2 regions of the Exiguobacterium sp. 9-2 genome follow, and region 1 is predicted to be linked to the other one. Evidence: a T-box and tRNA genes for the amino acid it is inferred to sense, from the RefSeq annotation. Region 1 holds a T-box; the other holds one or more tRNA genes.
The links. A T-box is a leader RNA that pairs with one kind of tRNA and senses whether it is charged. The one in region 1 lies ahead of tyrS (tyrosine--tRNA ligase), so its partner is inferred to be a tRNA-Tyr.
Positions count from the first base shown of each region.

Region 2: it has a tRNA-Tyr gene. The T-box ahead of tyrS (tyrosine--tRNA ligase) is inferred to sense a tRNA for this amino acid. The anticodon was not compared.

Region 1 covers NZ_CP142850.1:2,287,464-2,303,321, forward strand. The annotation lists gene rpsD (30S ribosomal protein S4) at 222-821, shown strand; gene VJ374_RS12045 (biotin transporter BioY) at 975-1,502, shown strand; gene tyrS (tyrosine--tRNA ligase) at 1,547-2,794, opposite strand; T-box leader at 2,849-3,056, opposite strand; gene VJ374_RS12055 (transglycosylase domain-containing protein) at 3,205-5,799, shown strand; gene acsA (acetate--CoA ligase) at 5,847-7,550, opposite strand; gene VJ374_RS12065 (GNAT family N-acetyltransferase) at 7,697-8,329, shown strand; gene VJ374_RS12070 (acetoin utilization AcuB family protein) at 8,348-8,980, shown strand; gene VJ374_RS12075 (acetoin utilization protein AcuC) at 8,977-10,170, shown strand; gene VJ374_RS12080 (FixH family protein) at 10,273-11,016, shown strand; gene ccpA (catabolite control protein A) at 11,116-12,126, opposite strand; gene VJ374_RS12090 (bifunctional 3-deoxy-7-phosphoheptulonate synthase/chorismate mutase) at 12,285-13,370, opposite strand; gene VJ374_RS12095 (YtxH domain-containing protein) at 13,571-14,107, opposite strand; gene VJ374_RS12100 (DUF948 domain-containing protein) at 14,104-14,673, opposite strand; gene VJ374_RS12105 (aminopeptidase) at 14,812-15,858, shown strand, end outside.
Region 2 covers NZ_CP142850.1:150,364-166,221, forward strand. The annotation lists rRNA gene VJ374_RS00885 (23S ribosomal RNA) at 1-1,029, shown strand, start outside; rRNA gene rrf (5S ribosomal RNA) at 1,076-1,191, shown strand; tRNA gene VJ374_RS00895 (tRNA-Asn) at 1,203-1,277, shown strand; tRNA gene VJ374_RS00900 (tRNA-Glu) at 1,280-1,354, shown strand; tRNA gene VJ374_RS00905 (tRNA-Thr) at 1,368-1,440, shown strand; tRNA gene VJ374_RS00910 (tRNA-Tyr) at 1,479-1,562, shown strand; tRNA gene VJ374_RS00915 (tRNA-Lys) at 1,567-1,639, shown strand; tRNA gene VJ374_RS00920 (tRNA-Gly) at 1,646-1,717, shown strand; tRNA gene VJ374_RS00925 (tRNA-Ala) at 1,727-1,802, shown strand; gene rocF (arginase) at 2,014-2,922, shown strand; gene sigW (RNA polymerase sigma factor SigW) at 3,047-3,610, shown strand; gene VJ374_RS00940 (anti-sigma factor) at 3,627-4,247, shown strand; gene cdaA (diadenylate cyclase CdaA) at 4,327-5,187, shown strand; gene VJ374_RS00950 (CdaR family protein) at 5,187-6,473, shown strand; gene glmM (phosphoglucosamine mutase) at 6,503-7,858, shown strand; gene glmS (glutamine--fructose-6-phosphate transaminase (isomerizing)) at 8,270-10,066, shown strand; gene VJ374_RS00965 (hypothetical protein) at 10,142-10,708, shown strand; gene VJ374_RS00970 (alpha/beta hydrolase) at 10,732-11,499, shown strand; gene VJ374_RS00975 (short chain dehydrogenase) at 11,538-12,137, shown strand; gene VJ374_RS00980 (hypothetical protein) at 12,177-12,350, opposite strand; gene VJ374_RS00985 (isochorismatase family protein) at 12,480-13,040, shown strand; gene VJ374_RS00990 (GNAT family N-acetyltransferase) at 13,054-13,536, shown strand; gene VJ374_RS00995 (phosphotransferase family protein) at 13,533-14,426, shown strand; gene VJ374_RS01000 (NAD(P)/FAD-dependent oxidoreductase) at 14,491-15,483, shown strand; gene VJ374_RS01005 (winged helix-turn-helix transcriptional regulator) at 15,543-15,858, opposite strand, start outside.

The DNA.
Region 1 (15,858 bases):
GTCGATTGTCCACACCGTATACTTGTAAAAGTGCAGAAATGATAACGATAGCGGTCAAATCGCTTACGTATCACATTTCATGACTCGGTGAATAACCGGAGGGGCATCGTGTAACTTTGCTATCAAGCGAGGGTGCCACATCATGAAATGGGCGTAACGTGGGTTTGATGGCGTTATTATTTTTATGCAAATAATAACGAACACTAAGGAGGAGTCTTATTATGGCTCGCTATACAGGTCCAGCTTGGAAACTTTCACGTCGTCTCGGTATCTCACTTACTGAAACAGGAAAAGAAATCGCAAAACGTCCGTACGCTCCAGGACAACACGGTAACAGCCGTCGTAAAATGTCTGAGTACGGTCTTCAACTTCAAGCGAAGCAAACGCTTCGTCACATGTACGGAGTAAACGAACGCCAATTCAACCGTATGTTCAACGATGCTGGCAAAATGCCTGGTATTCACGGTGAGAACTTCATGTTCTTACTTGAAACACGTCTTGATAACGTCGTTTACCGTATGGGTATGGCTCGTACACGTCGTGCTGCTCGTCAGCTCGTCAACCACGGTCACATCCAAGTTGATGGCGCTCGCGTCGACATCCCGTCGTTCCGCGTGAAACCAGGTCAAACGATCTCAGTTCGCGAAAAATCGAAGAACTTTGTCGTTATCAAAGAAGCACTCGAAGTTGCTCCAGCAACTAAAGACTTCGTTACTTTCGATGCTGAGAAGCTCGAAGGAACGTTCGTCCGTCTTCCTGAGCGTTCTGAATTGAACGATCAAATCCAAGAACAACTCGTCGTCGAGTACTACTCACGTTAATCGATTGTTCCAGCACTCACTTCGGTGGGTGCTTTTTTTGTACATATCATGAAAATGTATACCTGGTCTTAAAAAAAGAGTGACGCCAATTATTTATTTGTGTTAACCTATAAACATACATAGTTAACACAAATAGAAAAGAGGACTTTATTCATGAAAACAAGAGATTTAACGTTCATCGCCCTTGGTGCTGCCATCATCGCAGCCGTCAGCTCTTTGCCGCAGATCCAACTGGTCGGCGCCGTTCCGATCACACTTCAGATGCTCGCAATCATGACGGTCAGTGCCATTCTCGGTGGAAAACGCGGTGGACTTGCTGTCTTGATCTTCTTATTGCTCGCAGCTGCTGGTCTCCCTGTTCTCGGCGGAAAAGGTGGACTTGCTCCATTCGTCGGACCAACTGTTGGGTATTTGATCGCCTTTCCGATTGCCGGATTCTTCATCGGTCTCATCGCTGAAAAAACACGTCGTTTCGTCCCCCTCTTCATCGGGATGATCGTCTTCGGACTTGGTTTAGTCTACTTGCTCGGAACATTCGGTCTGATGGCTGTACTCGATCTGTCGTTCAAAGATGCTTTTGCGATCAACTATCCTTTCGTCTTATGGGATACGATCAAAGCCGTCATTGCCACGACGATCGCCGTTCGCTTGTTGCCACTTCGCTTATTCCGGACAGCTTAAAAAACGCTCTCTGCATCTATGTGCAGGGAGCGTTTCGTTTATCATCAAGCATGCTCGACGACGAAGTATTTTTTCTTTCCGCGACGTACGATCGTAAAGCGACCGATTGCATCTGATTCAGTGATTTCTTTCGTTAAGTCTTGCTCGCGTTCTCCGTTGAGGTAGATCGCACCGTTCGTGACGTCTTCACGTGCCTGACGTTTTGACGGACTAATCTTCGCCTCAACGAGCACGTCGACGAGGTTGTTTGATTCGCCGAGTGTAAAGCGTGGCATGCCTTTGAAGGCATCTTCGATATCTTCGACTTGCAACGATTTAATATCTCCGCTAAAGAGTGCCGTCGTAATACGTTGTGCTTGTGTCAGACCTTCTTCACCGTGGACGAGAACCGTCATTTCTTCTGCAAGACGACGTTGTGCGACGCGCTTCTCTGGTGCTGCCTTGACTTCTTCTGCAAGTGCATCGAGTTCTTCGTGCGTCAAGAACGTGAAGTATTTCAAGAACTTGATGACGTCGAGATCGTCTACATTGAACCAGAACTGGTAGAACTCGTACGGTGACGTTTTATCAGCATCTAACCAGACCGCACCGCCAGCTGTCTTACCGAATTTCTGACCATCCGCTTTCGTAACGAGCGGTACTGTCAATCCGAATGCTTTTTCTTCATGACCAGCACGACGAATCAGCTCCATTCCTGCTGTGATGTTCCCCCACTGATCACTACCTCCTACTTGAAGACGGCATCCTTTGTCTTCGTAAAGTTTCAAGAAGTCAAACGATTGAAGTAACATGTATGAGAACTCAGTGAATGAGATACCGTTTTGAAGACGTGAATCAACAGAGTCCTTCGCAAGCATGTAGCTGACCGGGAAGTGTTTTCCGATATCACGTAAGAAATCGATGATTGTCAAATCTTTCGTCCAGTCTAAGTTATTGGCGATCGTGACCGGATTTTCACCTTCAAGTGGTAAGAAACGTGACAGTTGATCTTTAATCCGATTCGCGAACTCTTCGACGATATCCGATGTGTTCAATGACCGTTCCGTTGCACGACCACTCGGATCCCCAATCATCCCAGTTGCCCCTCCAACGAGACCTACGACATGGTGACCCGCTTGTTGGAATCTTTTTAAGACTAAAATCGGCAACAAGTGTCCGATGTGAAGTGAATCTGCTGTTGGATCGAAGCCTGTGTAAAGCGTCGTCGGATTCTCGAGTAATGTTTTCAGCCCTTCTTCATCTGTCATTTGGTTAATTAACCCGCGAAATTCTAAATCCTCTAATAACGTCATTGTTTCTCCTCCTAAAGTTCACTATTAACAAAAAAACCGTCCCTTCGTCTAAAACGAAGGGACGGAATATTCCGTGGTACCACCCTAATTGTCCTTTTGTGTAAAAGGACCACTTGGTTCGTCGATAACGGGACGGACCGCTTGATTTCTCAAGAAACTCCTGGAAGCGTAATTCGTAAGTTCACTGTGTCCTAGTTCGCAGCACCACTAGGTCTCTGTCACAGGGAGTGACTTACTACTATATTCCGATCATGGTTTAACGCAATATACGAAAATAAGATGGTTTCATGATACGTCGAAGGCGAATCCGCTGTCAAGTCCGATTTCATTAGTAGATTTATGGTATAATACGTCTATCTGTGATTTAATATTAATTTACACCTAAGTTTAAGATGCAAAGGAGATCATTTATGCGCGAGAACTGGTTCAAGTTTTGGAATCATCCCCGGACGAAAGCCGTTCGGCACTGGTCAAATATCACATATGATGTTTCATGGAACATCATTTTGTTCCTCATCATAGCTGTCTTACTCGTCGGTAGTTTTTCTGTTGGTGCAGCGGGCGGCTATTTCGCTTCGCTCGTCAAGGACACAAAAGCACCACCATTGACTGAGATGAAACAACAAGTCAACAGCTATGCCGTCACAAGCCAAATTTATTGGGGAAGTGGTGAAAAGCTGACGAACATCTCAACAGATGAAGAACGTCAGCCTGTCGATATCAAGAAGATTTCTCCTTACTTGATCGATGCGCTTTTATCAACGGAAGATGTAGACTTCTATCAACACGATGGTGTCGTTCCAAAAGCGACATTACGAGCAGTTCTACAAGAACTAACGAATTCTGCGTCGCGCACAGGCGGAAGTACGCTAACACAACAATTAATCAAAAACCAAATCTTGACGAACGAAGTCTCATTCGAACGGAAAGCGAAAGAAATTCTTTTAGCATTGCGCCTTGAAAACGCGATGTCAAAAGATGAAATTTTACAAGCGTATTTGAATGTCGTCTCATTCGGTCGCAATTCACTCGGTCGTAATATCGCGGGGATCGAGGCTGCATCACAAGGAGTTTTCAACAAATCCGCGAAAAAACTGACGTTACCACAAGCAGCTTTTCTCGCTGGGATTCCTAAAAACCCTTATTACTACACCCCTTACCTTCAAGGTGGCGTCGTCAAAAAGGACTTGACGCCAAGCGTCAACCGGATGAAAACAGTATTGAAGCGGATGTATGTCGCGAAAAACATCACGAAGGAACAGTACGAAAAAGCAATCAAGCATGATATTACGAAAGATTTCGCGAAACAATCAAAACGTTCTCGTGATACGTATCCGTATGTCTACGATTTAGCCGAACGTGAAGCGACGAAAATCATGACGAAGTATCTGATGAAACAAGATGGTGTGAAGGAAGATGAAGTGAAACCGTCTGAACTGGCAGAAGTGCGTGCCAACTATCAAGATCAAGCACTTGTTGCACTGCGCCAAGGCGGCTACAAAGTTCACTTGACACTTGATAAAAAAATTCATGAAGCGATGCAACAACCTGCGAAGAACAGTGCGAACTTTCCAGGAAGCATGCAATACAAACAAGTCGTCGATCCAAAAACGAAAAAAAGCGTTTCGAAACAGGATCCAGAAGAAACAGCAGCAGTCATGGTTCAAAATGAAACGGGACGTATCCTCGGATTCGTCGGCGGACGGTATATGGATGGAAAAGCTGACGATTTCAACCGGGCATTCCAAGCCAAACGTCAAATCGGGTCAACGGCAAAACCAATCCTCGTTTACTCGAACGGGATTGAAAATCGCTTGATCACACCAGGGTCTACCGTTAATGATGAAGAGTACTACTACCAGACTGTACCACGTCAACCTGGCGACCGTCCGATCAAGAACGAAGGTGGACGTTACCGTGGTAATGTAACGGTTCGTACGGCATTAGAACTATCATTGAACGTACCGGCCGTTAAGATTTACGAGAAGATGAACATGTCGAATTCGATTCAAAAACTCGTCGATATGGGAGTTGAAGTACCTGATGCGATCCGTTATGCCCCTTCTGCGGCACTCGGAACGATGGAAATCACACCTGTCGAACTCGCAGGTGCTTACGCGACACTTGCCAACTATGGTGAATTCGTCCAACCGTACATCATCTCGAAAATCACGAAAGACGGAAAAGATATCTATAAAGCAAAACCGAAGAAAAAACGGATCTATGAACCACGAACAGCTTACCTGACACTTGATATGATGCGTGGTGTCTTCACGAAAGGTACAGCGACGTTCGCTAAAGCTAGATTGAACGTACCGGGAGATTGGGCCGGTAAGACGGGTACGACCAACGATGTCAAAGACTCTTATCTTGTTGGTTCTACTCCTGGTGTAACCCTTGCCGTCTGGACAGGACACGACCAGAACAACTCACTCATCGGTCCGTCAACGTACTACCAACGTACGCAGACGCTCTGGTCACAGATGGCGAATGCATCGTATGGTGCGAACAGCAGTTACTTCAAATCTGGCGCCCGCTTCACGCAACCATCTTCTGTAACAGCAAATGACTTCCAAAACAGTGGTCGCTTCAAAGAAGAAGATAAGAAGAAAAAAGCCGAAGAAGCAAAGAAAAAAGCCGAAGAAGCAAAGAAAAAAGCCGAAGCGAAGAAACAGAAAGAAGTAGAAGAAAAGAAAAAAGAGGCAGACGCACAGAAGAAAGAAGATCAACAAAAACAACAAGATCAAGCTAAAGAAAAAGCAGATGCTGAGGCAAAGAAAAAAGCAGCAGATGACGCAAAACGTGCTGCCGATGCAAAAGCTGAAGCTGATGCAAAAGCAAAAGCCGACGCAAAAGCAAAAGCCGATGCAAAAGCAAAAGCCGAAGCCGATGCAAAAAAGAAAGCTGAAGCGGACGCTAAGAAAAAAGAGGCAGATGCGAAGAAACAGCAAGAGCAACAAAAGAAACAAGATGAAAAGAAAAAAGATGCTGCTTCTGAAAACTAACAAAAAGGATGAATCACCTGTTTCGGTGATTCATCCTTTTTTCATGTTCAATCCTCCATCGTCGATAAATCGCCCGTTTCCAAGTTCAACTCCCATGCTTTCAGAACACGGCGCATGATTTTACCACTTCGTGTCTTCGGCAACTTATCTCGGAAATCAATTTCTCTTGGGGCCGCGTGAGCAGCTAGACCTTCCTTGACGAATGCTTGGATTTCTTGTTTTAATTCATCCGTTGGCTCATAACCATCACGTAAGGCAATGAATGCCTTAATGATTTCGCCTCGCACCGGGTCTGGTTTCCCGATGACTCCGGCTTCCGCGACTGCTGGGTGCTCAACGAGACGGCTTTCAACTTCAAACGGACCGACCCGTTCTCCAGCCGTCATGATGACGTCATCAACACGCCCCTGGAACCAAAAATAGCCTTCATCGTCCATATAGGCAGAATCGCCTGACACATACCATCCTTTAAAGAAATAGGATTCATATTTTTGTGGATTGTTCCAAATTTGACGCATCATCGATGGCCACGGTGTTTTCAAGGCAAGGTTACCCATCCGGAACGGTGGTAACTCGTTTCCTTGATCATCAATGATCGCAGCTTGGGTTCCTGGAATTGGTTTCCCCATCGATCCCGGTTTAATGTCCATCGACTTGTAGTTACAAATCATCATCGCGCCCGTTTCTGTCATCCACCATGTATCATGAATGCGTTGATCAAATGCTTCTTTTCCCCAACGAATAACTTCTGGATTCAATGGTTCTCCGACAGACAACACATGACGAAGACTTGAAAGATCATGGTGATTCGCGACGTCCGCCCCCGCTCCCATTAACATCCGGAAAGCAGTTGGCGCGCTATACCAGACCGTTACGTTATACTTCTCGATAACACTATACCAGAAATCTGGATTGAAACGTCCACCGACAACGACGTTCGTTGCCCCATTTAAGAACGGTGCGAAGATACCGTAACTTGTTCCTGTGACCCACCCTGGATCAGCCGTGCACCAGTAGACATCGTCTTCTTGTAGATCGAGTACCCAACGTCCTGTCATTAAATGCTGAATCATCGCATTTTGAACATGGAGGACACCTTTTGGCTTCCCTGTCGATCCTGAAGTATAGTGCAAGATCAATCCGTCTTCACGATCCAACCAGACCGGTTCGAATACATCGGATGCTTGCTTGAACGCTTTTCGGAAATCAAGTAATGTTTCTGATTCTTCAACGCCTTCATCAACGAGTACTACTTTTTCAAGTGATTCCAGTTCCCCAACTGGAACACGCGGGAGCAACGCTTTCGTTGTCACGAGTAGTTTCGCTTCAGAATCAACTAAACGATCACGAACAGCTTGTTCCATGAATGCTTCAAACAACGGACCGACGATCGCCCCTACTTTCAGTGCACCAAGTAGGGCAAAGTACAGTTCTGGTGAGCGTGGCATGAAGATGAAAATCCGGTCACCCGTTTTGACTCCTGCATCGACTAATACGTTTGCCGCTTTATTCGTCAATCGTTTCATGTCTGCATAGGTGAATCGTTGTTCCGTCATTCCATCGAAATAGATCAGCGCATCCTTGTTCGCCCGCTCGCCTTCTGCGTGGCGGTCGATTGCTTCATAGGCAATGTTGACTTTCCCCGTTGTCGCCCATGAAAAGTACTGCTCAGCATCTTTCCAGTCGTACGTGTTCGTTTCATCATACTCTGCTAACCAATGCTTCCCCGGAAGCGCTTTCAAAACTTTCATGTCTCGTTCCTCCCCTTCTATGTTTTCCTCTTTATTATAAGCTAGTTATCCGTCAGTTCAATCCATTTGCCGTCAATTTGTTAAAAAATCCCTCTCTTTACTCAAGCGCTTTCGTCTATAATGAATAGGAAGGTGGTGACGCTTACATGTTTGAAAAACAATTCAATCATCGGACGCATGAAACATCACTCGGTCCTGTTGACATCGAAGGTCCCGTACCGAGTCAAACACTAGCAACGTATACACTCGATTCAGGGTTAACGGCTTTTCGTCCACCCGCTGAACAACATCAAGCGCTCGTTGAGATTGCAGACCTTGAAGAAGGACGGATCATCGTCGCTCGTCAAGGAACGGAAATCATCGGTTATGTGACTTACTTATATCCTGATCCCTATGAAACATGGAGTGAGGGAAACAATCCGTACATCTTGGAACTCGGGGCGATTGAAGTCTCCTCTCGGTTCCGCGGACAACAGATTGGTAAAAAATTGCTTGAAATCTCCATGCTAGATCCTGCCATGGAACATTATTTAATTCTAACGACTGAATATTATTGGCATTGGGACTTAAAAGGTAGTGGACTATCAGTGTGGGATTACCGGAAGATCATGGAGAAGATGATGAACCATGGTGGTCTTGTCTTTTTCCCGACCGATGATCCGGAAATCGCCTCCCACCCTGCTAACTGCCTGATGGCACGTATCGGAAAACACGTCTCACCTGAAGTCGTCGCTCATTTTGATGCGCTACGCTTGAGAAGACGCTTCATGTATGACTGAGCTCGAGGAGGAATCGTCATGTTAATCGAACAAATTATGAATACGACGTGCATCACGATGCAACCGACGAATTCCATCGTGCATGCGGTTGAACTCATGCAACGTCATCAGATTCGTCATATTCTCGTCGTTAATGCCCGTCATGAACTCGTTGGTCTTGTCGGACTAAAGGAAATTCAAAGCGCGAGTAGCATCTTTCATCCGGACACAGCAAAACAAGACCTACAGTATCCCGTTTCAAGCATTATGATCGAAAGCCCTGTCACGGCCCATCCGCTTGATTTTCTAGAAGATGCGGCTGTGCTGTTTTATGAATATCGCTTATCCTGCCTGCCAATCGTCCGCGGTCGACGTCTTGTCGGTATCGTCACGGAAACGGATCTGTTACGGACATTCGTTCAGTTGACGGGTGCACTCGAACCAAGTTCCCAAATCGAGATCCGTGTCGAGAATACAGCAGGTACATTAGCGAAGATTTCCGCACTGCTTGCTAAAACGAATATTAATATTTTAAATGTACTCGTGTATCCAACAGACGATCCGTATGTCCGGATTGTTGCGTTTCGTGTTCAGACGATGAATCCAATTCGGATCATCGAGAAGTTACGCAAAGAAGGATTCGATGTACTTGGACCGGATGTGAGCAGATGAAGGATTTTGCTTATCTGTATAGTCCTGAAGAAGCAACCTATCGATTTTCCGAGACCCACCCATTTAACCCAATCCGTCTCGAATTAACCGTTTCCTTGCTTGAATCGATGCATCAATTAGATGACATCCCTTGTATCGCCCCACGTCATGCGACCGATGAAGAATTGGCACTCGTTCATGATCAGGATTATATTGCTGCTGTCAAAGCAGCCGGAACCGGAGTATTATCACCACTCAAGGCACAGATGTACGGTCTTGGTACGGAAGATACTCCCTTGTTTCAAGACATGCATTCGGGTGCTTCCCTCCTTGTCGGCGGAACGATTGAAGCATGTGACCTCGTCTTATCTGGTAAGTATAAACGCACCTTTCATATCGGCGGTGGATTACATCACGGGTTCCGCGGACGTGCTTCAGGGTTTTGTGTCTATAACGATACGGCTGTCGCCATGGCGGCGATGATTGAAAAATATCACTGTAAAATCCTTTATGTCGATACGGATGCTCACCACGGGGATGGTGTGCAATGGGCCTTTTATAATCGAAATGATGTCATGACACTATCTCTCCATGAAACGGGTCGCTACTTATTTCCAGGAACGGGGATGGTAACGGAGAGAGGATCTGAAGAAGGATACGGTTTTAGCTGGAATGTACCACTGGATGCTTTTACGGAAGACGATTCGTTTTTACTTGCTTATGAGACGGCACTCTTTGAAGCATGCGAGTTGTTTCAACCGGATCTCATCATCACACAAAATGGCGCTGATGCGCACGTGCTTGACCCATTGACGCATCTATCCTTAACGATGAAAAGTTATGAAAAGATTCCTCAAATCGCTGTGGCTGCGGCAGAAAAGTATACAGATGGAAAAATCGTTGCTTTAGGCGGCGGTGGTTATGATTGGTATCGTGTCGTTCCTCGCGCGTGGAGTCAGGTTTTTGCTGCCATGACAGGACAAGATCCTTTTCACGGGGAAATTCCAATTGCATGGCAAGAACGATGGGGCGGACAGGAAATAGCGCCACCCACGCACTGGCATGATCCGTCACCACTTTATCCCGCAATTCCAAGACGTCCTGAAATTGAAGAAAAAAATTGGGAGACCGTCAAACGATTGATTTGGCCATTCGTAAACGATGAACGTAAAAAACAACTGACAGCGATTTCCCCCTATTCCGCTGATTAATTGACTTTTTATCTTCACATTTATTTCGTTCGGAGTTCACATCTTGTTGCTATACTAAATATGGAATTTTTACTTAGTAAACGAATAGTTGGGGGAATCATCATGAAAAAGGCATGGCTTTACTCCGGTCTCATTCTGTCGACCGGGATCGTACTTGCAGGATGTGGGAATGAAAAGCAGGCAATGGATCACGATAACATGCAAGGGGCCGGAAAACCGACCGTCGACGTCACTGTCGATATCCCAGCAAAGACAATGGATGAAGATGCCGTCGTCTTTAAAGCATCCGCGGTCGAAAAGAAAAAGCCCGTCAACCTTGAGGACGTGACGTTTGAAGTTTGGAAAGCTGGAAAACAAGATGGGGCACATCAAAAATTCAAAGCAACCTTGAAAAAGACAGGTTTCTATCAAGCAGAAGCCAAACTTGCTGAAGGTGAATACGAAGGTCTCTATCATATTAATGATAAAAAAGGACTCCATCACATGGATAAGATCTCTTTTGTCGTCATGGATCATTCACATGAAAAAGAGAAAGCATCGCATGAACACGAAGCCGTCGATGGTCTGTCCGTCCATTATATGGGTGCGACGAAAGTAAAGGCTGGTGCTGACCTCCCTGTCTCCTTTCACGTTTTTCTCGATGGAAAACCATTAAAGGCGAACGTTCAAGTCGAAGTCATTGAAACCGGTATTGAAAAACATAATTATGTTCCATTAACTAAAAAAGGTGATGCATACAGCGGAAAAGTCACATTGAACGCCCCCGGTCAGACGACGGTGCGTCTGCACGTCGAAAATGATCAACTCCATCATCACCAAGATGAACTCATCACCGTCACAAAATGATCAACTCCACCATCACCAAGATGAACTCATCACCGTCACAAAATGAAAAAGCGTCTCTTTTTTCAAGCAGCTTGCTTGAGAGAAGAGACGCTTTTTCGATTAAGGGCGTGTCGAATCCCGTTGTTCGATTCGGTGTGGTAACGTGACATCGTTCGTTTCGATTTCTTCTTTGTTCAAAATCTTCGTCAAAAGACGCATCGAGACTGCTCCAATATCATACATCGGCTGAACGACAGTCGTCAGTTTCGGACGAATCATCGTCGCAAGACGTGTATTATCGTGTCCGATGACTTCAAAGTCTTCTGGAACACGGTGTCCGGCATCTTGTAAGGCATGGATGACACCAAGAGCCATCTCATCTGTTCCAGCAAAAATCGCACGTGGGCAATCTTCTCCAAGTTCAAGCAACTGGTTCATCGCCTTCATTCCTGAATCATACGTATAGTTTCCAAGGACGACGTTTTGTTCGCTGAATGGAAGATTTGCCTCTTCGAGCGCTCGACGATAACCAGCAAATTTCTTTTCGCCATTGATTTGCTGTTCAAGTGGACCAGTGATGAACCCGATCCGTTCATGTCCACGGTCAATCAATGATTTGACGGCGTCATGTGCAGCACTTTCGTAATCGATGTTGACGGCAGGAAGGTCATAATCTTGATTTAGTGTCGCAGCGAGAACGATGGGCACAGGTGATGTCTTGAATTCACGAACGAGATCCTCATGTAGACGCCCACCCATGAAGATGATCCCATCAACCTGTTTTCCAAGTAATGTATTGAGCAAATGGATTTCTTTTTCCCGATTTTGGTCGGAGTTACAAAGAATGATGTTATATTTATACATCGTCGCAACATCTTCGATTCCCCGTGCTAAATCCGCAAAAAAGATGTTCGAGATATCGGGTACGATGACACCGACAGTCGTCGTTTTTTTACTTGCAAGTCCACGAGCAACAGCGTTTGGGCGGTAACCCAGTTGTTCGATTGCATCTTGGACCTTCTTTCGTGTGGATGGTTTAACGTTCGGATTCCCGTTGACGACACGCGATACGGTCGCCATCGAGACAGCCGCCTCTCGTGCGACGTCATAAATCGTAATATTACTATTCAAAACAAATTCCTCCTTTAGTATGATCCATCTCAAGTGTTTTCATTTCGTTTTCATTTTTAGGCAACACGAAAGGAAGACAGGAAAAGATAGTTTTCTTTTCCCATTCTTCCTTCATTGTAAAACGTTTTCATTCGCTTTAGGTCACCCTTTTTCGAAAATCATTGAACGTTTAGTGCCGGAAAGGTAGTCGTCAAGTTTTCGACGAACGTATCGAATTCTTGGAAATCAAGTTGTTGGTTCGCATCAGATAGTGCGAGTGCCGGAAACGGATGGACTTCAACCATGACAGCATCAGCACCGATCGCGTAAGCCGCTTTCGCCGTTGGCAACAGAAGATCCTTCCGTCCTGTCGAATGCGTCACATCGACCATGACAGGAAGATGTGTCTCTTGCTTCAGAATTGGAACTGCTGAGATATCAAGCGTGTTCCGTGTTGCACGTTCATATGTCCGAATGCCGCGCTCACACAAAATGACTTGATCGTTACCACTTGCCATGATGTACTCAGCCGCGTACATGAACTCCTCGAGTGTTGCAGCAAGTCCTCGTTTTAAAAGAACCGGCTTATTTGTACGACCGACTTCTTTTAGTAAATCGAAGTTTTGCATGTTGCGTGCGCCAACCTGGATAATGTCGACATATGGTAAAGCAGATTCAACCGCACTCGGCGTCATGATTTCAGTGATGACATGCAAACCGTGCGCGTCCGCTGCTTTTTTCAACATTTTTAGACCCTCGAGTCCAAGACCTTGGAAGTCGTAAGGTGATGTGCGTGGTTTGTACGCTCCACCTCGCATGAACTTCACGCCGTGTTTCGCGAGTTGTTCCGCGACTTCGAATACTTGTTCCTCGCTCTCGACCGCACATGGTCCAGCAATCAATTGTTGAGAACCATCTCCGATGACAGCATCTCCGATTCGGATGATCGTGTTCGTCGGTTTTTGTTTCCGTGATACGAGTAATTTCCGAGTCCGATCTTCTCCTTGTAATTCAAGAGAAGCTTTGAAAATTTCTTTAAATACATGCTGAAGGCGTCCTGTTTCAAAAGGTCCATGGTTATTAGCAGCAATTGATTCGAGCATTTGACGTTCCCGAACAGGGTCGTAACGGTCAAGCCCTTGTGCTCGTTTGACTTTTCCGATTTCGACAGCAATTTGACCACGTCGGTTCATCAATTCCAATAATTCTGCATTCACTAAATCGAGTTCATCCCGTAATCTTTTTAATTCTGCGTGTTGATCCATGTCCTACCACTCCCTAATCAGCATATAGCTCGTAATAGCAACTAATTATAACGAACTCTTTCCATGTTGTACATAAAGAAGCTGCATGATTTCTTAAAATATGAAAATAAATTACGTTTTTTCATATAATTTTTTCTGCGTTTTCTCTATAAAGAAACATAGAAAAAGAGCCCTCATGATGAGAGCTCCATATTCACTTCTTATTTCTTATGATTCACATCAGATTGTGGGTCATTGTCTTCCTCTTGCTCTTCCGCCAACTGTTCCCGTAGCTCTGAAAGATCAACGACCGTTTCCGTATCGATTTCTTCTGCCACGGATGCGCCATCGACTTCGTCCCCAATTTCACGCTCGATGTCACGTACAAGCTGTTCTGCTTCTGCGAGAGCTGCATCGATACTTGCCTGATCCTTCTCAAAACCAGCGTATTGTGCCGCTTCTTGAACTGTCGAATTATTCTTTGCTTTTTCAATGACAGGTGCTGCTTTGTCTTTTGCCAGTTGAATCCATTCTCCCACGAGTGGTTCTGCTTTTTCGCGAACAACTTGCGTCTGTTCTGTCAAACGTTGACGTGCAGGAGCCGTACGCTCGTCGATTAAGTCGCGCATCTCACGACCTGATTTCGGACTAGAAAGGAGAGCTGCCGCGGCACCAATCAATCCACCAACGATGATTCCCGCGAGGAAACCTCCTCCTTTAGAAGAATCTTGTGTTTGATATGGGTGTTGTTTCGTCATGATTTACGATCTCCTTTCAACTCATCTGGAATGCTTTCGACGTCCGGGACGGATACGACTTCCGGTGTAACCGGTGTCTCTGCTTTTTTCCGGAATCGACGACGTGGTTTTTTCTCGACTGTCGTCGTTGCTGTCGTATGATTTGAAACTGTTGTTTCTGCCGGTTTATTTTTTTTGAATAATTCTACAGCGACTGAGCCCCAACGGACTGCTTGTGCAATCTGGTCTTTATTCGTATCTGCCGCACCAGCGACAGTATCGGATACCGTCCGGACAGAATCTGTTACTTTATTCAAGGACGTACCAAGCTCTTCGATCGAGTTTGCAACAGGTGCAAGCAACTCGGTTTTTTCTTCAATCGTATCGACAAGACGATTCGTCTTATGTAACAACGCTGTCGTCTCCATCATGATACCGTCCAATTGACGTTCAAGTCCTGCTGTCGTGTTGGCTACATTGTTCAGCGTCTTACTTGCAGCACTTAGTACACGGGCAAGGAAAATGACGAGTACTACGAATGCGATCGCAGCGACTAATCCGGCGATTCCGCCTAATGTGATTTCCATGGTTCTTGCCTCCAATTTTTTGCGTAGTCTTTTGTTGTTAGTTCGACATGTAGCAAGTCGTTCCTGCTACTCCAAATGGTTTATTTCCGTTACAATGATAATTGAAACCTACATCATCCATTTCGAGGGGGAAATTTCATGCGTGACCCACGTCTTACTCAACTGGCAACGAATCTGATCAACTATTCGGTTGCCCTTGAACCTGGTGAAAAAGTATTGATTGAAAATTTCGGTATCGAACGTGAACTAGTCGAAGCACTCATAGAAGCTGCCTACGCGGCTGGCGGTCATCCGTTCGTCTTACTTAAGGATAATCGTATCCTACGAAAATTATACCGAAATGCTTCAGAAGAGCAACTCCAATTGATGGCAGACATCGAACGTAAGCAGATGCAGGCGATGGATGCATACATCGGATTACGAGCTGGTGATAACATCAATGAACTATCGGATGTACCAGCTGAACAAATGAAACTGTACGGTCAAACGATTGGTAAGATGCATACACAGGATCGCGTCAAAGGAACGAAATGGGTCGTCCTTCGCTTCCCGACAGCATCGATGGCTCAACTTGCCAATCAATCGACAGAAGCATTCGAAGACTTTTACTTCGATGTCTGTACGCTTGATTACGAAAAAATGGGACAAGCGATGGAACCGCTCGTCGATTTGATGAACCGGACGGATCGTGTTCGTCTCGTCGGACCAGGAACGGACCTTTCGTTCTCGATCAAAGACATCCCAGCAATCAAATGTGCCGGAAATGCCAATATTCCGGACGGTGAAGTCTTTACGGCACCCGTTAAAGATTCCGTCAACGGTGTCATCTCATATAACACACCATCTCCGTATCAAGGATTCACGTTTGAAAACGTCAAACTGACGTTCAAAGACGGTAAAATTGTCGAAGCGACGGCGAACGATACGGATCGTATCAACCAAGTCTTCGATACAGATGCGGGTTCTCGTTTCGTCGGTGAATTTGCGATTGGCGTCAATCCCTTTATCCAGCATCCAATGAAGGATATTCTGTTCGATGAGAAAATCGATGGCAGCTTCCACTTCACGCCGGGTCAAGCTTACGAAGAAGCCTACAACGGTAATGATTCATCCGTTCACTGGGATCTCGTCAATATCCAACGCCCTGATTACGGTGGTGGGGAGATCTGGTTTGACGACGTATTG
Region 2 (15,858 bases), 930 kb from region 1:
CAAGCGAAGCTTTGAACCGAAGCCCCAGTAAACGGCGGCCGTAACTATAACGGTCCTAAGGTAGCGAAATTCCTTGTCGGGTAAGTTCCGACCCGCACGAAAGGCGTAACGATTTGGGCACTGTCTCAACGAGAGACCCGGTGAAATCATAGTACCTGTGAAGATGCAGGTTACCCGCGACAGGACGGAAAGACCCCATGAGCTTTACTACAGCCTGATATTGAGGCTTTGTGCATGATGTACAGGATAGGCGGGAGACGTCGAGCCCGGAGCGCCAGCTTCGGAGGAGTCACCCTTGGGATACCGCCCTTCATGCATAGAGTCTCTAACTCGCAGCCGTGATCCGGCTGGAGGACCGTGTCAGGCGGGTAGTTTGACTGGGGCGGTCGCCTCCTAAACAGTAACGGAGGCGCCCAAAGGTTCCCTCAGAATGGTTGGAAATCATTCGTAGAGCGCAAAGGCAGAAGGGAGCTTGACTGCGAGACCTACAAGTCGAGCAGGGACGAAAGTCGGGCTTAGTGATCCGGTGGTTCCGCATGGAAGGGCCATCGCTCAACGGATAAAAGCTACCCTGGGGATAACAGGCTGATCTCCCCCAAGAGTCCACATCGACGGGGAGGTTTGGCACCTCGATGTCGGCTCATCGCATCCTGGGGCTGGAGTAGGTCCCAAGGGTTGGGCTGTTCGCCCATTAAAGCGGTACGCGAGCTGGGTTCAGAACGTCGTGAGACAGTTCGGTCCCTATCCGTCGTGGGCGCAGGAAATTTGAGGAGAGCTGTCCTTAGTACGAGAGGACCGGGATGGACGCACCGCTGGTGTACCAGTTGTTCCGCCAGGAGCATCGCTGGGTAGCTACGTGCGGACGGGATAAATGCTGAAAGCATCTAAGCATGAAGCCCCCTCCAAGATGAGATTTCCCTTTGAGTAATCAAGAAAGACCCCTCAGAGACGATGAGGTAGATAGGTCACGGGTGGAAGCATGGCGACATGTGGAGCTGAGTGATACTAATCGGTCGAGGCCTTGTTCTAGCAGATGCTTGTTGATGACTTCAGTTTTGAGGGCGCGAGCCCGTCGTCTGGTGACGATAGCCAAGTGGTCACACCCGTTCCCATGCCGAACACGGAAGTTAAGCACTTGAACGCCGAAAGTAGTTGGGGGCTTCCCCCTGTGAGGATAGGACGTTGCCAGGCAATTCATTTATTCCGCAATAGCTCAGTGGTAGAGCAACCGGCTGTTAACCGGTAGGTCGTAGGTTCAAATCCTACTTGCGGAGCCAATGGCCCGTTGGTCAAGCGGTTAAGACACCGCCCTTTCACGGCGGTAACACGGGTTCGAATCCCGTACGGGTCACCATTATACTTTTTGTGCCGGTGTAGCTCAGCTGGTAGAGCAACTGACTTGTAATCAGTAGGTCGCGGGTTCGACTCCTGTTGCCGGCACTGTTTTTTCTCAATCGTATAAGTTTCCTAGACAAACTGGGGGGGTAGCGAAGTGGCTAAACGCGGCGGACTGTAAATCCGCTCCCTCGGGTTCGGCGGTTCGAATCCGCCCCCCCCCACCATGTCGAGCCATTAGCTCAGTTGGTAGAGCATCTGACTTTTAATCAGAGGGTCGCAGGTTCGAATCCTGCATGGCTCATTTCTTGCGGAAGTAGTTCAGTGGTAGAATACGACCTTGCCAAGGTCGGGGTCGCGGGTTCGAATCCCGTCTTCCGCTTTTTCTTTCGGGGCCTTAGCTCAGCTGGGAGAGCGCCTGCCTTGCACGCAGGAGGTCAGCGGTTCGATCCCGCTAGGCTCCACCAATTTTATTTAAAGATCTTAAGCGAGTTTCGTTCGTCTTAAGTTTTTTTTATATGAAATGCCAAGCATAACCAGAGTACGTACGCAAGAACACCGTGATTCCCTTCACGGTGTTTTTTTGTATATTCATGCGTTTTTTTGTTGAGTTGAACCACCTATTTGTTACCGCTTACAATACATGTAGAAGTGACTATGACATAGGGGGAATATCGAATGAATATCGCGTATATCAGCGTACCGTACCGTTATGGACAAGGAAAGCCGGGCACTGAACACGGACCTGCTGCTGTCGAAAAAGCCGGTTTGTTAGCGACACTTGAAGCACGGGGACAAGAAGCAGTACGCTACGGGGAAGCGGCTGTTTTATCCGAGGATGCGGTCCGAGAAGAAGATCCGAAGCTAAAGCGTCTTGAAGGCGTCGTCCACACGACGAATGACTTGCATCTGATTGTTCGCGATGCGTTATCAGAGCAACGCTTTCCGTTGTTAGTTGGTGGTGATCACAGCATGGCGATCGGAACGATTGCGGGGTTACGTCAGACTGTACCACGTCTTGGCGTCATCTGGTTCGATGCACACGGTGACTTGAATACACCGGAAACATCACCGTCTGGCAACATCCACGGTATGCCGCTCGCTGTAGCCCTTGGGGAAGGACATCAGCGTTTAACGGAAGTAGGAGGAACAGATGTTAAGCTGCAACCGGAACATCTCGTCTTCATCGGATTACGTGACGTTGATCCAGGCGAACAAGAACTGATTGATCGTCTTGGTATTCGTGTCTACGATATGGAAGCGATCCGAACTCGGGGGATGGACGCGATCATGGAAGAAGCGATTGCCTATTTGAAGGAAACAACGGATGCATTCTATCTTAGTTTCGATATGGACGGTCTTGATCCATCGCTTGTCGTCGGTACAGGAACACGTGTTGCTGATGGCATTTTCTTAGACGATGCGAAGACGGTGTTACAGCATTGTGCGGTAGCAGAAGATTTCATTGCAGCTGAATTTGTTGAAGTGAATCCTTTGCTTGAAGAAGGAAACGGAACCGCGGAACTTGCGAATGAACTGATCGGAGATTTACTTTTGGCAATGGAAACACATCGCTTAGTAAAATAATGGATAGAACTTGAACTCTTTTCATCGGGGTTCAAGTTTTTTTGTTACAATTTAAAAGGAGATGAAACATTTATCGGTCGACTTCGTATAAGAGATTGACCGCATAGAGCGGGGGGTATTCAAAGTGGAAGAAACGACACTACGCTTAATTGAGCGAGTGAAACAGGGAGACCGTGATGCTTTTGCGGCACTTGTTGATCTATATAAGGAAGGTGCCTTTCTTGTGGCTTTCCGGGTCTTGCGCGATCGAATGGAAGCGGAGGATGCGACACAAGAAGCCTTCATCCGTGTATTTACGAAGATCGATTCGTATAATGCACAATGGAAGTTCCGGACTTGGTTATACCGAATCGTTACGAACGTATCGATTGACCGATTACGGAAAAAGAAACCTGACTATTCTCTTGATGCTGAGATGTCAGGTACTGAAGGACTGACATTGTATTCACAACTCGAAAGCAAGGACACCTTGCCGGAGGACCAAGTGGTCGATAACGAGCAACGAAGTGAAGTCGGGGATGCGATTGCAGCTTTACCAGAAAAATACCGCGTCCCACTCGTCCTGAAATATATAGAGGATCTTTCACTAAAGGAAATCAGTGAAATGATCGAATTACCTGTCGCTACTGTCAAAACTAGAATTCATCGTGGACGGGAAGCGCTGAAGAAGCATTTTGCCAAACGATGAGAAGGAGGAACTCACCATGTCACGAGAGCATGTACATGAACGGATTCAGGATTATTTAGATCAAAACCAACCACCTGAGGAATTCGAGCGATTGGAAGCAGAGTTACGGGAAGCGGACGCGATGGACGAGTTCGAAGAGTATCGACTCCTTGATGCTCGACTGCGTCAACTTCCAGCGCCCAAATTATCGGCAGATTTTACATCCCGCGTGCTGGCACAATTGCCCGACCAGGTGGATACGCCGAGCGCTGCTTTACTGCACCAACCGCAACCGTCCCGTTTTGGAGGGAAGATGAAGCAATACCCATTGCTCGCGGCGGCGGCTGTTTTCTTACTTTTGTCGATCGGTAGCCTTGGTGGTTATATGGCACAGGAAGAACATGACTTATCTTATACAAATGCACCAGGCATCGTCGCTCAAAATGGTGAGGTCGTCGTGCCAAAAGGCGTCACGGTCGATCAAGATCTCTATGTCGAAGGCGGGAACGTCCGAATCGAAGGGAAAGTTAATGGCGACGTCATGACCGTTGACGGGAAAGCTTACACGGCGAGTGCCGGTAGCGTGACCGGAGAAATCAAGGAAATTGATCAATTATTCGAACGCGTTTGGTACGGAATCAAACGTCTATTTCAATAATCAGATGGGACGAGTCGAACTCGTCCCTTTGTGCTATAATGGAAACTGTTTAAATCAGATGAGTTAGGGGGCACGGTTGGTGAATTACTTCAGCTGGCAACCACTTCAATTTCAATTGTTGAAACTGGGAGAAAACGTACATTGGTACGATTATATTAATGATGTGATTGATATCGCGGTTGTGACGTTCGTTATTTACCGTCTCATGATCATCGTCAAAGGAACAAAAGCGGTCCAGCTCATTAAAGGGATTTCGGTCATTTTGATCAGTTGGTTCCTGAGTGGCTTTTTTGGACTCAAAACACTTCAATTCTTACTCAATCAAATTATCACCTATGGGTTACTGGGGATCATCATCATCTTCCAACCCGAACTCCGGCGTGGACTGGAACACTTAGGACGAACGAGTAAATTCTTCTCACGTAGTGCGATCAGTGATGAAGATGAACAAGTTCGAATCGTCGATGCGCTCGTATCGTCTGCCCAGTACATGTCAAAACGCCGTATTGGAGCACTCGTGACGATTGAACGTGAGACAGGACTGAGTGAATACGTAGAGACGGGCATTCCGCTTGGTTCACAAATCACGAGTCAGTTGCTGATCAACTTATTCATTCCGAATACACCATTACATGATGGCGCTGTCATCGTCCAGCAAGGCAAGTTAGCAGCTGCCGCTTGTTACTTACCGTTGTCAGAAAGTGCACATATCTCAAAAGAGCTTGGAACACGTCACCGCGCTGCAATCGGTGTCAGTGAAGTAACGGATAGTGTTACGCTCGTCGTCTCGGAAGAAACGGGTGGTGTCTCACTCGCCATCAATGGACGTCTGTACCGGGAACTCGATGAAGAATCCTTACGGACGAAGTTGCTTGAGACGATCGTTAAGGTCGAACAGACGAATACTTCCTTCTTGAACTGGATGGGGGCGAAAAAATAATGTTCGAAAAATGGTTCAATGAACGATGGTTTTTACGCATTGTTGCGGTCGTCTTAGCCGTCATGTTGTATTTGATGGTGGCAGGTTCGAATACGACAGGAAAGAGTGACGCCGCTAGTCTGTTGCCGATCGCAGGTCAAGGTTCGACGAAATTTGACGTGCCGGTCACGGTCCAGTATGATGAATCGCAGTGGGTCGCCTATAATATTCCAAATACGATGGAGGTAACCGTTAAAGGTCCATCGAGTAGCTTGACGATGCTTCGGCTTGTTCAGGATTTTGGGTTATCGATTGATTTAAAAGGACTTGACCCTGGCTATCATCGTGTCCGTGTCACAGCAACTGGCTTCGGAAAAGATGTCGAGGTGACGCCAAAGCAGGAGACGATTGAAGTCTTCCTCGATAAGAAGATTACAAAGGAAGTACCGGTACAAGTCGCCTTACTCAATAAAAACAAAATCGCTGAAGGATATGTCGCTGGGGAAGCGCAACCGAATCAACAAACCGTTGAAGTTACGGGAGGCGCAGAGAAGTTACAGGCGATTTCAGCGATCCAAGTACCGATCGATGTAACTGGTCGGGCAGAGACGTTTAAAGAGACGTTCAATGCCAAAGCGACCGATGCGAACGGGAATACGATCAATGCATCTTATCAACCGGAACAACTAGAAATCACAGTACCGATCTATAAGGAAAGTAAGACGGTACCGATCAATGTGCAGACAAAAGATGACGTCAAAAAAGGATATACCGTCGTCAAGATCGTTCCCGTTACGACGGAAGCTCGTCTATATGGAACAAAAGAAGAGTTAGAGCGTATCGGTTCCGTTGATACGGAAGCGGTCTCGCTCAAAGGATTGACGAAGACGACAGAAAAAACCGTCAAACTTGTTGAACCGGAAAATGCGACAGCGATGGATCCGACACAGGTCACCGTCAATATCGTTGTCGAAAAGGAAAATGCGAAGTCGACGACGGAAACCGTCGAGGATCGGGCAGAGAAAACGATTCCCGGTGTGACGGTCACGTTAAATGGGTTTGATGAATCGAAGTATACGATTGATTACAACCAAACGATTGATGTCGTTGTCCGTGGGAAAGAATCTGATTTAGCATCGATCGATGCGACGGATATCAAAGCGGTCATCGATGTGACGGGACTAAAAGAAGGAACGCACGGATTGCCGATTTCGTATCAGACGTCAAAAGCCTTTGATGTCCTGCGTCCGGATAATATGGATGTCACGCTAAAAGCTGTTCCGCGGACATCCGTTCCGACCAATTAAAACAAATTAGTGAAATGAGGAAATAACACATGGGTAAGTATTTTGGAACTGACGGCGTACGCGGCGTCGCAAACGTAGAATTGACACCGGAACTAGCATATCGCCTCGGTCGAACAGGTGGTTACGTGTTGACGAAACACGAAAGCACACGACCAAAAGTCTTGATTGGACGCGATACACGTGTTTCTGGTCAAATGCTTGAGAACGCACTCATCGCTGGTCTTTTATCAATCGGTGCAGAAGTCATGCGTCTTGGTGTCATCTCGACACCGGGTGTCGCGTATCTGACAAAAACGATGGATGCCACAGCGGGAGTCATGATTTCTGCATCGCACAATCCAGTTGAAGATAACGGAATCAAGTTCTTCGGTTCAGATGGCTTCAAGCTCGATGACGCAACTGAGCTTGAAATCGAAGCATTGCTCGATGAAGCAGAAGATACATTACCACGTCCAGCCGGAAAAGAACTCGGTTTCGTTCACGATTACTACGAAGGTGCACAAAAATATCTTCATATGCTTCGCCAGACATCGGATGAAGATTTCTCAGGCATCCATGTCGCGATCGACGGCGCACACGGTGCGACGTCAAGCCTCGCACCACGCCTATTCGGTGACTTGGAAGCAGAAGTATCGACGATCGGTACAACTCCGAACGGACTCAACATCAATGATGGTGTCGGTTCGACACACCCAGAACATCTCGCTGCCTTCGTTAAGGAAAAAGGCGCAGATGTTGGTTTATCGTTTGATGGAGACGGCGACCGCTTGATTGCAGTCGATGAGAACGGTGATATCGTCGATGGCGATAAAATCATGTTCATTTGCGGAAAATACTTGAATGAACTTGGTCGTCTGAAAGACAACACGATCGTTGCGACGGTCATGAGTAACCTCGGCTTCCATAAAACTGTTGAAGAAAACGGGATGACGGCACTTCAGACAGCAGTCGGTGACCGTTATGTCGTCGAAGAAATGCGTAAGAACGACTACACGCTCGGTGGTGAACAGTCGGGGCATATCATCTTCATGGATTACTCAACGACAGGGGACGGCATGTTGTCAGGCGTCCAGTTGTTGCAAATCATGAAAGCGACAGGGAAAAAGTTATCGGAACTCGCAGCTGAGATGCCGATCTTCCCACAACGTCTCGTTAACATCCGTGTCTCAGACAAAAATGGTGCAATGAGCGGTCCTGCCGTACAAGCGATCATTGCAGAAGTCGAAGCAGAGATGGCAGGCAACGGACGTATTCTCGTTCGTGCGTCAGGAACAGAACCACTCGTTCGTGTCATGGCAGAAGCCCCGACACAAGAAGCGTGTGATGCATACGTCGAGCGGATCGCGAACGTCGTTCGTGAGAACTACGCGTTACAAGAAAACTAAGCAGCCCGAAGCAGAGCGATTGCTCTGCTTCTTTTTTACAATTATTTTAGAAAAACAAATTGATATTTTTACAAAAAATAGGGATTATGCGTATTGAATAGAAAAATATCGGGAATAGTTACAAATACGTTACCTTTCTTGCTTTTTCAGATTAAAGTTCGTATGATGGTGAAGTCGGACAGAAACGGGGTCGGACAGAAACAAGAAGCGCCAGGGCTTTCTCCGTAGGACGAAAGCTGACGAGGTGGAGGTTTATCGAATGATTCGGCGGATGCCTCCCGGTACCAGATCCATACCGTAAATCGTTCTGAAATCGTCCAAGTGATTGGGCGGACAAACAGACCGATCGGGATCCTCTCAACAAGAGCCGTTTCCTCTTCAGGGAAATACTTGTAAATGGAGAGATGTAACATGTGCGGAATCGTAGGTATGATTGGACAGGTCAACACGAAAGAAATTTTATTAAAAGGTCTCGAGAAGCTCGAGTACCGCGGCTATGACTCGGCAGGTCTTGCGTTCGTCAACGACGGCGTCCAAGTCCACAAAGAAGTAGGCCGGATTGCTGCGCTACGCGAAGTCGTTCCTGCAGATGCAGACGGCACAGTCGGAATCGGACACACACGCTGGGCGACACACGGTGTCCCAAGCGTACCAAACGCGCACCCGCACCAAAGTGCGTCAACACGTTTCACACTCGTGCACAACGGTGTCATCGAGAACGATGAGCAGTTGAAAGCAGAATTGAATGTCGATCTCCTCAGCGACACGGATACAGAAGTCATCGTTCAGATGATCGAAAAGAACTTCAACGAGACAGGTGATGTCGCGGAAGCATTCCGTCAAACACTCCGCGTCTTGCACGGTTCGTATGCCCTCGCATTGATCGATGCTGAAAATCCAGACGTTTTGTACATTGCGAAAAACAAATCACCACTTCTCGTTGGTCTCGGTGACGGGACGTTCAACGTCGTCGCATCAGACGCAATGGCAATGTTACAAGTAACGGATCAATTCGTTGAGCTGCATGACGGTGAGATGATCATCTTGACGCGTGATAGCGTTACGATTCAAGATCTCGACGGTAACGTTCGAGAGCGTGAAGCATATACGGCTGAAATCGATGCATCAGATATCGAAAAAGGAACGTATGCGCACTACATGCTCAAAGAGATGGATGAGCAACCAGCTGTCATCCGCAACATCGTTCAACAATATCAAAATGAAGCAGGCGACATCACACTCGACCAATCGGTCCGTGATCTCGTACTCGGTCGTGACCGTGTCTACATCATCGGTTGCGGAACAAGCTATCATGCTGGTTTGATTGGGAAACAGTTGATTGAACAAATCGCAGGCATCCCGACAGAAGTGCACATCTCTTCTGAGTTCGGATACAACATGCCATTATTGACAGAGAAACCACTCTTCCTCTTCCTTTCACAATCAGGTGAAACAGCGGATAGCCGTGCGGTTCTCGTTGAAGCGAAGAAACTTGGTCACCCGGCACTGACGATCACGAACGTTCCAGGATCAACATTGTCACGTGAGGCGAACGCAACATTATTGCTCCACGCGGGTCCAGAAATCGCCGTTGCTTCAACAAAAGCGTATACAGCTCAAATCGCTGTCCTCGCTGTTCTTGCGTTTGACCTCGCTCAAGCGAAAGGGGTTGCTGTCAACTTCGATCTCATGAAGGAACTCGGTAAAATCTCAAGTGCGATGGAATCGGTCATGTCTCAAAAAGATCGTTTCCAAGAAATCGCGACAGAGTACTTGTCTGAATCACGTAACGCGTTCTTCATCGGTCGCGGACAAGATGCATACGTCGGGATGGAAGGTGCATTGAAACTCAAAGAGATCTCGTATATTCAAGCAGAAGGATATGCGGGTGGCGAGCTCAAGCACGGTCCGATCGCTTTGATCGAAGATAACACACCGGTCATCGCACTCGTGACACAACCACACGTTCACCTCAACAACCGTGGGAACGTCAAGGAAGTCGTCGCGCGTGGTGCAAACGCGTGTGTCATCGCAGCAGAAGGTCTTGAATTGCCGACGGATGCCTTCGTCATCCCAGCAGTCGAGCCACTCTTGTCACCGCTCTTGTCTGTCTTGCCACTTCAATTGATTTCATACTACGCGGCACTCGGTCGCGACTGTGACGTCGATAAGCCACGTAACTTGGCGAAGTCAGTAACGGTTGAATAAGAAAATAAATCGACTCCAAACGATAGGCGCGAAAGTGTCTGCCGTTTGGAGTTTTTTATATAGGAGGACAACAAGATGAATCGCTGGATCGCCGCATTTCCTAAACGATATGAACAGGACGTCCGAATCGTCCAAGCGTGTCTACCGTTTGCTTGGACGCGTTTATCACCCGGGGCGATCAAAGTAAATACAGAGCACGAACAGATACAGATTCCGACTCGCTTATATGTACCAGAGGTTGACTCGGAGCGGATTAAACAACTGACGTCGACTCAAAAAACGATGTTATTTTGCCTTTACACCCGTCACCATGATGGTCACATCCGTGAACGTTATCTCCGTCAGTTACTCAAAACAAATCAACAAGATGAATGGATACTCGTCTATATTCTTGAACTTGCTAGTGAATACGTCTGTGAAATCGTTGACATCATCGTACCTGTGATCGAGCAATGGGATCCGGAAGTGAAGCGGCGATTCGTCGAGGATGATCCGGCATACATGAAGCGAATCGAAGACCGGATGATCAGTTACTGGAATGCTTATTATCGGTCAAGTGGCGAACGACGATCTGAAGCGGACTACCCAGGCTTTCAGATTATAAAATCGTTACGGGAGAATACTTCGGTAGAGGAAGTGTGAAGAGATAAAAAGGAGGTGCGCCCATGATCACGAAATCAAAGGATCTGTACTTAGAAGGACCCGGACCTGCTGTTTTGCTGTTACATAGTTTTACTGGTAGTGCGAATGAGATGCGGGGGCTCGCTCGCTTTTTACATGTAGCCGGGTATACCTGTTACGCGCCCAATTACGCCGGGCACGGGGAATCGCCGGAGCGCTTGTTTGAGACGACGATCGAAGACGTCTGGCAGTCCGCGCAAGTCGGACTTGCGTTTTTACAAGATCGAGGACACAAAGACATCTTTTTGATTGGACAATCACTCGGTGGAGTGATGGCACTTCGACTGGCAGAACAGTCAGGATGTGCCGGACTCATCTTACTCTCGACGCCGATTCTTGAGCGGACGATTGCCGGACTTGAGCACCGCGTTCGTCGCTATACGGAACGGTATTTTCAATTTGACGATCGTTCGCCGGAGTGGATCGCAGATTTTGTCGACCGTCATTTTCCACGATCGGAAAAAGATTTACGGGCACTGCAACAGTTCATTCTCGACACAGGAGTCGTCTTGCCGAAGATCACACAGCCCATCGCTCTATTCCTTGGCGCCTTAGATGATGCGGTCTATCATGCCAGTCTCGAGCGAATCGAAACGACGGTGTCGAGCCGAGATCAGAAAAAGGTTCTTCTTCCGAACAGTAAACATTTACTGACGCTCGATCGGGACAAACAGCGTCTGTTCGAAGAAATCCTCGTCTTCTTGAAGACGCATCCGGTAGATTCCTTGAAACCATCATCTGCTGTGCAGTAGGCTAGATAGGTAAGCGATACGTGAAAGGGGAAGGGATCATGCGAATTTTAGTAGTAGGAGCAAGCGGAACGATTGGACAGGCAGTCGTCGAACGGCTGAGTGAGCGGCATGACATCATTCGTGCCGGACGAAGCGGAGCGGATGTGCAAGTCGATATTACGTCAGAAGCAAGTATCCGAGCGATGTATGAAACAGTCGGTTCTGTTGATGCTGTTATCAGTGCCACAGGTGGCGCTCATTTTGGTCCATTGACGGACTTAACAACGGAGCTTAATCAAATCGGAATCGACAGTAAACTAAAAGGTCAGGTTAATCTGGTCCTACTTGGTTTACAGTCAGTACGAGACGGAGGAAGCTTTACGCTGACGACTGGCATCATGATGGACGATCCGATTCGCCAAGGCGCATCTGCTGCGCTGGCGAACGGTGGGGTCAAAGCGTTCGTTCATGCAGCGGCGATCGAGATGCCACGAGGCATTCGAATCAACAGTGTCAGTCCGAACGTACTGATTGAGTCGCTCGAGAAGTACGGACCCTTCTTCCGTGGTTTTGAAGCCGTTCCGGCGTCACGTGTCGCGACGGCGTTCGAAAAAAGTGTCGAAGGGGCACAGACGGGGCAAAACTACGAAGTTTATTAAATGAAAAAGCAGGTAGCGAAAAATCGCTACCTGCTTTTTTTACAGACCGGATAGGATATAACGTTCGATTCCGAAAAGTAATAGAGTGATCCCGAGACAAATGAGTAAGTTGCGTACGAACCAGCGACCTGTCATCGTCCGGTTCATGATCAGTTTCTCCAGTGTCAGATTGACGAGAAGCACACATAAGAAGATGACGCCAAACCAAATCATCCAGACACATCCTTTCTTTCTTCTTAACGAATCCAATAGCTAAAAAGTTTCGCGCCCGTCAGGAGCAGGAAATCATTCAGATGAGCGGGAAGGAAACAAGCAGTCGATTTTACAAGGAGGAACATGACGATGAAACAAGCGGTCCTAGTGATTGATTTTCAACAGGAACTCGTTGACGGAAACATCGAAGAACGTCCGGTATACTTAAAGGAACAAGTTGCGCACGTCATCGAAGCGGTCGTACTCGAAGCAGACGAACGGAACATCCCAGTCGTCTTTATTCGGGATCTAGATGTCGCTGGCGGAACAGGACCCGGTTTTGCAGTCCATGATTCGATTCCCGTTCCAGCGTCCAGTGTCACGTTTGATAAAGCAGCGACGAATGCGTTTCATGGTACCCCATTGCTCGATCATCTACGCCAAGCATCGATTGAACATCTAATCGTCTTAGGTTGTAAGACGGAACACTGCATCGATACTGCGGTACGCAGTGCGACAGTACATGGTTTTGATGTCACACTCGTTGCCGATGGACATACGACGAACGGTTCTGATGTATTGACGCCGGAGCAAATGATTGCCCACCACAATCAAGTCTTGCACGGTCATTATAACGTCGAACACTTTTCGATCGTTCGTCCGTCAACGGAAGATGTCTTCACCCCAATCCACAATGACTACCGGACATGAAGAGGAGAATAAGATGATTGAATTACGAAAAATGACAGCGTCCGATTACGATCGCTACGCGACGCTCGTCCAAGATGAACGTGTCATGCGTTACATCACGGAACAGGCATTAACAGATACGGAAACGAAACAACGCTTTGAGCGAATCCTTGAACAACAGCAGCACGACCGACTCGGATCGTATCTGATTTATACCGAAGAGACATGGATTGGAATCGGGCACATGACCCGGAGTCAAACGCAACCGTTCGAAGCAGAGCTCGGTTACATGCTACTACCCGACCAGTGGGGACGCGGATACGGCACAGCCATTGCAGAGCGTCTCTTACAGTTAGCGACAGAAGAAGAGCTACAGGTCGTCACGGCGACGATTGATCCAGCACATGAAGCGTCGCGCCGTATTTTGATCGGATTAGGTTTTGAATCGACCTATGTTGGACCGATTGACGGTCTACCAGGTGAAACGCTACAGAAAATAGTGGGAACGACGGAATGACGCGAGACGAATGGATTGAACATTTTCAACTCGACGTCGCAGTATGCGCGACTGTCGACGAATCGTATAGTTCTGAAGTCGATCGTCTCGTCCTAACGGATGGTCAGGTCGTCTTCTTGAAGCGCCCGTATACGGCTGAAAAGTGGTACCGGGAACGTGGCTGGATTCATGCACTAGAAGAATTTGTACCCGTGCCGCACATCTTAGCTGAAGCAACTCCCGGGCAGACGACCGGGGCGTTCGTACTTGCTGCCTTAGCGGGACAGGCACCGATCACGATGAATAAAAAATTGGCGTACGAAATTGGTCGAACGCTCGCAATGCTGCATACGTGTACAGGAGAAGATTACGGCGAGTATACGGAAGATGGATTTTATGCCTATCCGGTTCAGGACTGGCGACGCTTCCGGAATGAAAAACTCGATGGATTCATGCCGTTCATCACGACCGAACTCGATCCCAGTTTTTTAGAGAACATCCAAACAGAGTTAGTCAGACGAGAACAGTCGTTACCGGAGCCTTCACGTCCCGTTGCCACACATTGTGACTTCCGCCTAGCAAATTTACTGACGGTAGGTGATCAAGTCACAGGGGTGATCGATTTCGAGACGACCCGCTACGGGGCCGTCGAGATGGACTTCACGAAGATCGTCCGTAATCTCAATACGTTCGGTTCCATTTACGTCACGGCATTTCAAGAAGGATACGCGACATTACACCCAGACGTGCCGTTTGAGACGTATCTAGCATACTATCGTTTGTGGGAAGCACTCACGGCCGTCGGCTGGTGCATCAAACGTGGACTAGAAGAGCACCGGGTGTTCTTTGAGGAGAACATCATGCTTATCGAGCAGGAATTACAGATGACAAGCATATCGGACGGGTATTGATTCACCCATGTCTTGGAAGAAACCTCTATACTTAGAGAAATGAGGAATATGAGGGGGAAGCGAGATGACAGGGAAACGAATCGGAATCATCGGTGGTGGACTCGCCGGAATCTTTGCGGCACGTCAATTGCAGGCAGCAGGACATGCTGTTGAAATCATCGAAAAAAGCCAGAGCGTCGGGGGGCGAATGGCGACTCGTCGGATTGATGAAGGAACAGCGGATCATGGTGCCGTCTTCTTCACGGTTCGGACGGAAGAGTTAGGACGCGAAGTCGACGACTGGCTTGAGAAAGGGTGGGTTCGTAAATGGTTCGGAACGGATTTTCCACGCTATGTCGCGACGGACGGCATGAATCAACTCGTACAAGCGATTGGTCGAGGGATTCCCGTCCAGTTGAATGAACAGGTCACGCATATTACGGCAATGGAGGACGAACTCGTCACACAAGCGACGGATCATCAAGGTGCGTATGATGCGTTACTTGTGACGGCGCCTGTACCGCAAGCATATGAACTGTTGCAGGCTTCTGATCTGGCGCTCGGAGAGGACGATCATGAGCAGTTACGCCAAGTGACGTTCGAGCCGACATTCGTGGGTCTGTTTGAAATCAAAGAGCGACTGACGATCGGGGAAGTCGGCCTACAAGACGAACAACTCGTCGATGGGATGTTAAAACTCGTCAATAATGCCGAGAAACAGATTTCGAAGACGACACTCCTGAGCGTCTATATGACAGCTCGCTTCAGTGAAGACTGGTACGAGCGCCCAGAAGAAGAGACACTCGCGGAAGTCGAGCGTCTGTTACAACAGCAACTCGGACCAGTGACGATTATCTCCCGCCAGCTCAAGCGTTGGCGTTACGCTCAGGCACGCGCAGTTTACCGGACACCGCATTTGAAACTGTCGTCACATCCACTTTGGCTTGCTGGTGATGCGTTCCTTGAAGCCGATGATGCGTCAGGACGGACGCGCGTCGAGAGCGCTATCATCTCCGGATTACGTGTCGCAGAAGCGATCGACACCCACTTACGTCAGACGGTAACAGCGACGGAATGAACGAAAACATGCACTTCTTTTCTGACTCGAGAAGAAGCGCATTTTTTTGTTACTCACGATCATTTCACCTGAAAGTGTTGTTCACTCCAAGCTGCCATGTGATCAAGAATTGGTAAAAAACTATGACCAGCATCCGTTAGAGAATATTCAACACGAGGGGGAACTTCGCCAAAGACGTGCCGTTGAATCAACCCATCCGCTTCAAGCTCACGTAGCTGACGTGTCAATGTTCCCTTAGAGATACCTGTTAATTGTTGCAGTTCATGAAAACGATGTGTCCCGTGTGTCAGGTGCCACAGCAAGATGATCTTCCATTTGCCAGCGACCATCTGTTGGACCCGAGTGACTGGACAGGCAGTGCGTTGATTGGTCGTT